Linked DNA regions of Casimicrobium huifangae. The main gene of each other region encodes a partner of the protein of the gene in region 2 in a complex. Links are inferred from orthologs where the notes say so. Each region holds a gene or a part of one and is shown on either strand. Other genes may lie near its edges.

Region 1 (4,203 bases), 560 kb from region 2 along the record:
ATTCAAGCTGCCGCAAGCAGTGGATGCCGATCAGGCCAGCGCAAAGCATGAGCACGGCGTATTGACGCTGACGCTGCCGAAGAAGAACGCAACCGCACAGAAGCGACTGACGATCAACTGATCATCCGGCCCAGCGCCCTAAAAACCGCCCTCATCCCAGCGCACGCGGGAATGAGGGCGTAGCCGCGTTGGTGCGCCGGCTACGCGCGCTTCGCCTTCTTGAGCAGGGGCGCCAGAAACTTCGCTGTATGTGAACCCCGCGCGCCGCCATCGCCAGCCACTGTTTCCGGCGTTCCCTGCACGACGACGGTACCGCCGCCATCGCCCCCCTCCGGCCCCATGTCGACCAGCCAGTCGGCCGTCTTGATGACGTCGAGGTTGTGCTCGATCACCACCACCGTGTTGCCGTGATCCCGCAACCGGTAGAGCACCTTGAGCAACAGGTCGATGTCGGCGAAATGCAGTCCAGTCGTCGGTTCGTCGAGGATGTAGAGCGTGTTGCCGGTATCGCGCTTGGACAGTTCCAGGGCGAGCTTTACACGCTGCGCCTCGCCGCCCGAGAGCGTGGTCGCGGCCTGGCCGAGCCGGATGTAGCCGAGGCCGACCTCGTTCAGCAGGTTCACTTTGGCCGCGATCGCCGGTACCGGCGAAAAGAATTCGCAGGCCTCCTCCACGGTCATCTCAAGCACTTCCGAGATGCTCTTGCCGCGATAGTGGATGTCAAGCGTCTCTCGGTTGTAGCGCTTGCCGTGACAGACGTCACACGCAACGTAAACATCCGGCAGGAAGTGCATTTCCACCTTGATTACGCCGTCGCCCTCGCAAGCCTCACAGCGCCCGCCCTTGACGTTGAATGAAAAGCGGCCGGGCTCGTAACCGCGTTCGCGCGCCTGCGGCGTCTGCGCGAACAGGTCGCGAATTGGCGTGAACAGCCCGGTGTAGGTTGCCGGATTGGAGCGCGGCGTGCGTCCGATCGGGCTCTGGTCAACATTGATGACCTTGTCGTAATGCTCAAGGCCATCAATGCCGTCGTGTGCCGCCGGGTCTTCAAGGCTACCGTAGATCTTTTTCGCGGCGGCGCGATAGAGCGTGTCATTAACCAGCGTCGACTTGCCTGAACCGGAGACGCCAGTAACGCAGGTAAACAGCCCCACCGGGATACGCACGTCCACGCGCTTCAGGTTGTTTCCACGTGCGCCACGAATGTGGATCATCCGCTTGCTGTCCGGCTGCAAACGCTTTGGTGGGATGGAGATTTCCTTGGCGCCGGAAAGATACAGACCCGTCAGGGAAGTCTTGCTCTTTTTGACATCCGTCGGTTTGCCGTGCGCCACCACTTCGCCACCATGCACCCCAGCCGCCGGGCCCAGGTCGACCACGTAATCCGCGCTCATGATTGCGTCTTCGTCATGCTCGACCACGATGACGGAGTTACCGAGATCGCGCAGGTGCTTGAGGGTTTCCAGCAGACGGTCGTTGTCGCGCTGGTGCAGGCCGATGGAAGGCTCGTCGAGCACATACATCACACCGGTCAACCCGGAGCCGATCTGCGACGCGAGGCGAATGCGCTGCGCCTCGCCACCGGACAGGGTTTCAGCGCTGCGGTCGAGCGAAAGGTAATCGAGCCCGACGTTGTTGAGAAAACCCACCCGGTTGCGGATTTCCCAGACGATGCGCTCGGCGATCTGCCGCTTGCTGCCGTCCAGTTGCAATGAATCGAAGAAATTCGCCGTCTCGTGCAGCGGCAGACGGCTTACCTCGTAAATTGCCCGACTCTGTTTGCCCGGCCCCACTTTCACAAAGCGCGCCTCGCGACGCAGCCGCGCACCGTGGCAGTCCGGGCAATCGCGCCGGCTCATGTATTTCGCCAACTCCTCGCGAACAGCGCCGGATTCGGTCTCGCGATAGCGCCGACGGAAGTTGGGCAACACGCCTTCAAAGGTGTGTTTGCGCTTCTGCAACACGCCCTTCTCGCTGACGTAGTCGAACTCGATCACCTCCTCGCCGCTGCCGTACACCACGGCGTGTCGGGCTTCTTCCGGCAACTCGGCAAACGGCGTTTCCAGATCAAAGCCGTAGTGCGCCGCCAGTCCCTGCAGCATCTGGAAGTAGAAGATCGTGCGCCGGTCCCAGCCTTTGATTGCGCCGCTGGCGAGCGAGAGCTCGGGGTGCGCGACGATACGGCCGGGCTCGAATTCGTCGATCTCGCCGAGCCCGTCACAGGTCGGGCAGGCGCCCATTGGCGAATTGAACGAGAACAGCCGCGGCTCCAGCTCCGCGAGCGAATAGTCGCAGATCGGGCAGGCGAACTTCGACGAGAAAAGCTGCAGCTTTGCCTTCTCATCATCCATCGACACGACAATCGCGCGACCATTGCCCATGCGGCAGGCCGTCTCGAACGATTCCGTCAGGCGCTGCTTGGCGTCGGGCCGCACCTTGAGGCGGTCCACGACGACCTCAATTGTGTGTTTGTGATTCTTGGCCAGCTTCGGCGTCGGATCAAGCTCAACGACCTCGCCGTCGATCCGCACGCGCGTAAAGCCCTTGGCCTTGAGCTCGATGAACAGCTCGACATGCTCGCCCTTGCGGTCGGCGACGAGCGGCGCCAGCAGCATGATGCGGGTATCTGCGGGCCAGGCCAGCACGGTATCGACCATCTGCGAGATGGTCTGCGCCGACAACATGATCTCGGGGTGATTCGGGCAGTACGGGTCTCCCACCCGTGCGTAGAGCAGTCGCAGGTAGTCATGGATTTCGGTCACGGTGCCGACCGTCGAGCGTGGGTTGTGGCTGGTTGCCTTCTGCTCGATTGCAATCGCAGGTGCGAGGCCCTCGATCAGGTCCACGTCCGGCTTGTCCATCATCTGCAGGAATTGCCGTGCATAAGCCGACAGCGATTCGACGTAGCGGCGCTGCCCCTCGGCGTACAGCGTGTCAAAGGCCAGCGAGCTTTTGCCCGAGCCCGACAGACCGGTGATCACGACCAGCTTGTGCTTGGGGATGTCGAGATTGATGTTCTTGAGGTTATGCGTGCGCGCACCGCGCACCCGGAGGAAATCCATACTCACCGACAGCCGACAACGCCCGCAACGGGCAACCCGGCATTATCTCGCGGCGGCCGGATAGCAGTAAATCCCGACGGCACCCGGACCGGTATGCCGACCTGCGAGTTTGGCCGGTAACCGGTAGTTCGACTGATCGCCGTCAGTCTGGCTTTGGCGCTGCGCCGCTATGATTCAGGGCGTTTTCAGGCGGGTCGCGCATAGTGTGCGGTTCGCCCGCCTCAACTCCGCCACGCTGCCTTGTCTTCTCCCACCTTCTCCATGACTCCGTCCGAGCGCCGCGCCAGCGGCTGGCTCGCCTCCATCTTTGCACTGCGCATGCTCGGGCTGTTCCTGATCCTGCCGGTATTCGCGATCTACGGCCGTGAATTGCCGGGCGGGCAGGAGGCCTACCTGATCGGCCTGGCCATCTCGATTTACGGACTGACGCAGGCGATGTTCCAGATCCCCTTCGGGGCGGCATCTGACCGCTTTGGCCGCAAGCCCGTGATCGTCGCCGGACTGATCGTGTTTGCGATCGGTAGTGTTGTTGCCGCGCTTTCAACCAACATTGCGGGCGTCATCGCCGGTCGGGCCATTCAGGGTGCCGGGGCGATCAGCGCGGCGGTGTCTGCTTTCATCGCAGACTCGACGCGCGACGAAGTGCGCACCAAGGCCATGGCAATGGTGGGTGGCTCGATCGGTCTTACCTTTGCGTTCTCGCTGATCGCCGCGCCGCCGCTGACTGCCTGGATCGGGCTTTCCGGTCTGTTCTGGCTGACCGCAGTGCTGGCCTGCCTGGGTATCGTGGTGGTGGTGTGGGGCGTGCCGCCTGCGCCGGTGCGGGAGGAACAGCCGGAGCCGATTCGCCACGGCGACGTGCTGTTCAATCCGCAGCTGCTGCGCCTCAATATTGGCGTGTTTGTGCTGCACGTCTGCCAGACGGCGCTTTTCGTGGTGGTGCCGACCCTGCTGGTTGATCGCGGCGCGCTGCCGGCGCCGAGCCACTGGCAGGTCTATCTTCCGGTGATCGTGGTCTCATTCGTGCTGATGGTGCCGCCGATGATCATGGCAGAGCGACGCGGCAAGTTGCGCGAAGTCTTTCTGGGCGCCATTGCACTGCTCATGGTTGCCATGCTGGCGGCGCCGGCGCTGACGCATA
Region 2 (5,544 bases):
GCCACTGCCAGTGGAAACCAGAATCGGCGTGGCAAAAGCGCCGGCAAAGCCGACAAAGGCAAGCATCTGTTTGTCGGCCAGCAGCGCGAGCAATGTCGACAGCGCGCATACCAGCGCCATCAGCACGAAGGCCGCGAGCGCCGGAATCATCGCGTAGAGCTTGAACGCAGCGAAGATGGTTAGGTAGAGCACCGCTACGCCAGCGCCTTGAAGCAGGTAGGCGTAGTTGCTGCGCGCAGCGATCTCGTCGCCGTTGTCGCCAACAGCGACGCGGCGCGACAGCCGGAAGCCCTGCACCAGGAGCGCGATGCCCATGATGCCGACGGCAGCAAGACGCAATTCGGGCGGGAACAGGGCGTTGTCCGCCGCCCACTTGGCGAGGAACGACAGCCCGATGAAGAGCACTACTGTGCCGACGCGCGCCACCGTATTGCCGCCGAGCAGCCACGCCTTCGCGCGGCCAACGAGTTTTTCGATGGGGTCCGGTTCGCGCGATAGGTCCGGCCCGAGCGGTGCCGGTGTCGATTTGGGCGACGCGGTGGTCGCGACGGGCGCCGTTGCTTCCGAGGTGGGTGTTTGCGTCAACCCTTGCGCTTGATCGGCAGCGACCGGCGCTACCGCTGCCAACGGCCGAACTTGATCTTTCGCCGCTTCCTGCGCGACGGACACTGTGGCGATGGGGACGGATGCGTTTGCAGTGACTTCTGTCGTGGCGTCGGCAGCAACCACAGGCGTTGTCGCAACTGCGGCCGGCGTAGCCTTCGGCGCCGGTTGCTGCGTTGCTGTCTGAGCCTCAGCCAGTCGCGCAAACTCGCTGCGCACCGATTTGCGCAGGGTAAGCCCAATCAGCGCCCCGATCAGGCCGCCAGCGATCAGTGTCCATGCATCCTCGTGGCGCGGCAGGATGATGCCCAGTATCGCGCCCCAGATTGCTCCCCAGATAATCATCGCGTTCCCCCGATCCACTATGGATCAACAACGAGATAGCCGGAGCGTACTTGTGGTCGCTCCGCGCGGCGAGCGTATCAGCAAACGTTGCGTTTTTTAATACCGGCGGTTAGTTCAACGCAGCGCATGGAAGAACTCGCGCACCATGCGCGCGCGCTCGTTCAGTGCCGGCACCGGACGCTCGATCTTCACCTTGTCCTGACCGTGAAGCCGATAGCGCCCGTCCTTCTGGATGAGCTGGATGAGCTTGATCGGTTCGAACGCGGGCTTCGGTTTGAAGCTGATGATGGTGCGCTCCGGTGCGCTGTCGATCTTCTTGACGCCCAGCGATTTGCCTGCGATGCGCAACTGGTGCGCCGCCAGCAGCGATTCGGTCGGTGGCGGCAGCAGCCCGAAGCGGTCGATCAGCTCTTCCTTCAGGTCCTCCAGCGCATCCTCGGTCTCGCAGTTGGCGAGCCGCTTGTAGATCACCAGCCGTTCGTGCACGCCGGGGCAATAGTCTTCGGGCAACAGCGCGGGTATGTGGAGGTTGACTTCGGTCGTGACGCCCAGCGGCTCGTCGAGATCGGGCTCGCGACCTGCCTTGAGCGCCCGCACCGCCTGGTTGAGCATCTCGCTGTACAGCGAGAAGCCGATCTCCTGCATCTCGCCCGACTGGTTGTCGCCGAGCACTTCGCCGGCGCCACGAATCTCGAGGTCGTGCATTGACAGGTAGAAACCGGCACCCAAGTCTTCGAGTTGGGTGATCGCTTCGAGCCGCTTCTTGGCGTCGGCTGTGATCGCATCCTCGCCAGGGATCAGAAGGTAGGCATAGGCCTGATGGTGCGAACGCCCGACGCGGCCGCGCAGCTGGTGCAGTTGCGCCAGACCGAACTTGTCGGCGCGGTTGATCAGGATGGTGTTGGCGTTGGCCACGTCGATGCCGGTCTCGATGATGGTCGAGCAGAGCAGGATCTGGAAGCGCTGCTGGTAGAAGTCGCGCATCACGCCCTCCAGCTCGTGTGCGCCCATCTGGCCATGGCCCACGCGCACGCGTGCCTCGGGCACGATCGCCTCGAGCCGCTCGCGCATGTTCTCGATGGTCTCGATCTCGTTGTGCAGGAAGTACACCTGTCCGCCGCGCTTCAACTCGCGCAGGATCGCCTCACGGATGATGCCGTCGCCACCCTTGGCGACAAAGGTTTTGATCGCCAGCCGTTTCTGCGGCGCCGTCGCGATCACGCTGAAGTCGCGGATGCCCTCAAGGCTCATCGCCAGCGTGCGCGGGATTGGCGTCGCGGTGAGGGTCAGCACGTCGACCTCGGCGCGCAGCTTCTTCAACTGTTCCTTCTGGCGCACGCCAAAGCGGTGCTCTTCGTCGATGATGACCAGCCCCAGGTTCTTGAACTTGATGTCGGGCTGGATCAGCTTGTGGGTGCCGATCACGAGGTCAACCTTGCCTTCGGCGAGGCTGTCGAGCGTGGCGCGTACTTCTTTCGTGCTCCGGAAGCGCGACAGCTCCTCAATCTTGATCGGCCACGGCGCGAAGCGATCCTTGAAGGTACTGAAGTGCTGCTCGGCAAGCAGCGTCGTCGGCACCAGTACGGCGACCTGTTTGCCGCCCATCAGCGCAACGAACGCGGCGCGCAGCGCGACCTCGGTTTTGCCGAAGCCGACGTCGCCGCAGACCAGGCGGTCCATCGGCTTGGCCGCGACGAGATCCTGGACGACGGCCTGAATGGCGGCGCTCTGGTCGGGTGTTTCCTCAAATCCGAAGCCCGACGCAAAGGTCTCGTAGTCGCTCCAGTCGATCTTGAACGAGTGGCCGACGCGTGCCGCGCGTTGCGCATAGATATTGAGCAACTCGGCGGCAGTATCGCGCGCCTGCTGTGCCGCCTTTTTCTTCGCCTTCTCCCACTGGCCCGAGCCGAGCGTATGCAGCGGCGCGTGTTCGGGCGAGGTGCCGCTGTAGCGCGAGATCAGGTGCAGGTTGGACACCGGCACGTAGAGCTTGGCCTGATTCGAGTATTCGAGGTGCAGGAACTCGGTCGGCCCGTCGCCGAGGTCGAGCGACACAAGGCCCAGATAGCGGCCGATGCCGTGTTCTTCGTGCACGACGGGGTCGCCGACACGGACCTCGGACAGGTCCTTGAGCATGCTGTCGACGTTGGTGGTCTTGGCACGCTTGCGCCGCGCCGAGCGCGTCGTGCTCGGGTACAGCTCGGCCTCGGTCACGAACGAGAGCCGCTCCTGGACGAGGATGCTGCCCGCGAACAGCGGTGCCGCCGTCACGCAGAACGGCTCGCCGGTGCCGAGGAAGGCAGCGAAGTCGTCGAGCTTGTGCGGCGTCAGGCCGTGCTCGACGAACATCTCCTGCAGCGTCTGCAGCCGGCCCGCGCTCTCGGCACACAGCAGCACGCGACCGCCGTTCTGAGTGGCGTTGGCCAGGAAGTCGGCGAGCGGCCCGAGCGGACGCGCCAGCCGGCGGTCGATCTCGAGGGGCGGTACCTTGCGCGCCACCTCGGAGTCGCCAGCCTTCAGCTCGTAGCGCGCGTAGGTCTTGACGTGATGCAGGAAGTCGTCGCGGCCCAGGTAGAGCTCGCACGGCTCCAGTAGCGGACGTGCGCTGTCGCCGCGTAGCAGCCCCCAGCGTTCGCGCGTTTCCTTCTCGAAGTCGGTCAGCGTCGCGTGTACATCGCCCAGCAGCACGAACACCGCGTCGGCCGGTGCGTGGTCGAACAGCGTCTCGGCGGCGTCGAAAAACAGCGGCAGATAGAACTCGATGCCGCCCGGGAAGATGCCGTTCGACACGTCCTTGTAGGCGACGGCGCGCGAGGGATCGCCCTCGAACACTTCGCGGAAGCGCTGACGGAACAGCGTGCGGCCGGCCTCGTCGGTCGGGAACTCGCGCGCCGGCAGCAGCGACAGCTCGTTGACCGGATACAGCGTGCGCTGGCTGTCGGGTTCGAAGGTCTTGATCGACTCGATCTCGTCGTCGAACAGGTCGAGACGCACCGGCAGTGTGCCGCCTGTCGGGAAGATGTCGATGATGCCGCCGCGCACCGCGAACTCGCCCTGCGATACGACCTGGTTGACGTGCGTGTAGCCGCCGAGTGTCATCTGCTGGCGCAGGCGGTCGACGTCGAGTTTCTGGCCCTTTTTCAACGCAAAGGTGCGCGCCGCGACGTAACTGCGCGGCGAGAGCTTCTGCGTCGCCGTGGTTGCAGCGACGAGCATCACGTCGCACGCGTTGTTGGCGAGCGCATAGAGCGCTTGCAGGCGGTCGCTGACGAGGTCGGGGTGCGGCGAGAAGTGGTCGTAGGGCAGCGTCTCCCAGTCCGAGAATTCGCGCACACGCAGCGCCGGGTCGAACCACGCGAGCTCGAGCGCGAGCTGGTGCACGTCCTGCGCATCGGCGCAGGTGACGATCAGCGTGCGCTTTGCGTCGCGCAGCGATTGCGTCAGGCGTGCGAGCGCTAGCGAGGTCGCGGCCCCGGGCGGACGGGCCGTCTGCGCGCGTTCACCGGCGCGGGGAATCGGGGGAAGAAGCGAAAAAGTGGGCAAAGCAGAACCTCACGAGAGGCGCTGCCTCACGCGATAACTCAGTGGATCAGACGATTGATTTTATCGGGCGCGATCTGCCGAATGTGACTCGAAGCTCTTGCGCCCCGAACTACATCGGCGACGACCGCAAAGGCGTCACCTTGCCGTTGCCGATCAAAAACTCCACACGCAGTATCGCCTCGCCCTTCTCATCCTTGAATGTGTAGCCCACCACCGCCATCCTGTCGCCAACTTTGGGCGCCACGACTTTCCAGGCATCCATTCTGGCGATCGGCGCAAATTCGATTTCCCAGACCTTGTCCTTGCGAACGGGCGGCTTCGCTGTGCCGAGCACGGTGACGGCATCAACGGCTGCGGACTGCTTCGGCACGGCAAAGCGGGGCAGCGCCGCAGGCGCTGGAGCGCCGTTCACTTCAAGCTTGACCTCGGCGTGCGGGTTTTGCCACTTCACTTCTTTCACCACGCCTTCCAGATAGATCGGCTTGCTCTCGTCGAAGCTGCTCCAGCCGTGATGGGCAAACGCCAACGAGGTCGCGGCAACCAGTGAGACGACGATTGAGTTGCGAAACATGGGGACTCCTAGAAACGGGGCCTGACAAATGCGTTGAAAGGTGAAGTGGGGGACAACGGCGAACGAATCCGGCATGGCCTGCTCAGGTCAGGCGGTTGCGCGTTTCGCTAGACGTAGGCGATCCAGCGGCCACAAATGATGATAGCGATCCATATCAGCAGAGAAAAGGCCGCCTGGAGCCGGGTTGCCGTACTGCTTGAATCCAGAGGGCCGCGGCTGTGCAATATGGCGGCATTGGTACCGGCCACGAACAGGAGCAGGATTTTGAGCAGGAACGCCTGATTGCCGATGAAGTCGCCCGCTCGTGCCAGAAACATCAGGCTGCCGGCGGCCGCAGCGAGAACAAAGCCGAATAGCGTCCAGGGCAGCGCCGCCCCGGCGAGCGTGCGTACATCCAGCGCTCCGAGGCCGAAGAGGCGTACGCCGAGCAAGCGCAGATCGACGATCCAGAGCGAGCCGAACGTGATGGCAATCGCGATGAT

What was found. Proteins that work in one complex are often made in the same cells at the same time.
Region 1: the proteins of mfd (region 2) and uvrA are in contact, whole or in part, in a crystal structure (PDB 4DFC), measured with the Escherichia coli proteins. The link is inferred for Casimicrobium huifangae from one-to-one orthologs.

The regions. Positions count from the first base shown.
Region 1 is NZ_CP041352.1:1,180,608-1,184,810, reverse strand. What follows is about bases 1-3,413. They hold uvrA (excinuclease ABC subunit UvrA), read right to left. Parts: upstream 3,063-3,413; coding sequence 201-3,062; downstream 1-200. Other genes in these bases: FKL89_RS05505 (MFS transporter), read left to right, coding at 3,324-3,413; FKL89_RS05515 (Hsp20/alpha crystallin family protein), read left to right, coding at 1-121. Also shown: more of FKL89_RS05505, read left to right, coding at 3,414-4,203. UniProt on the Escherichia coli protein: The UvrABC repair system catalyzes the recognition and processing of DNA lesions. UvrA is an ATPase and a DNA-binding protein. A damage recognition complex composed of 2 UvrA and 2 UvrB subunits scans DNA for abnormalities.
Region 2 is NZ_CP041352.1:1,736,674-1,742,217, forward strand. What follows is about bases 863-4,825. They hold mfd (transcription-repair coupling factor), read right to left. Parts: upstream 4,492-4,825; coding sequence 1,063-4,491; downstream 863-1,062. Other genes in these bases: FKL89_RS07975 (DUF2339 domain-containing protein), read right to left, coding at 863-948; FKL89_RS07985 (DUF6152 family protein), read right to left, coding at 4,601-4,825. Also shown: more of FKL89_RS07975, read right to left, coding at 1-862; more of FKL89_RS07985, read right to left, coding at 4,826-5,062; FKL89_RS07990 (DUF6644 family protein), read right to left, coding at 5,170-5,544. UniProt on the Escherichia coli protein: Couples transcription and DNA repair by recognizing RNA polymerase (RNAP) stalled at DNA lesions. Mediates ATP-dependent release of RNAP and its truncated transcript from the DNA, and recruitment of nucleotide excision repair machinery to the damaged site.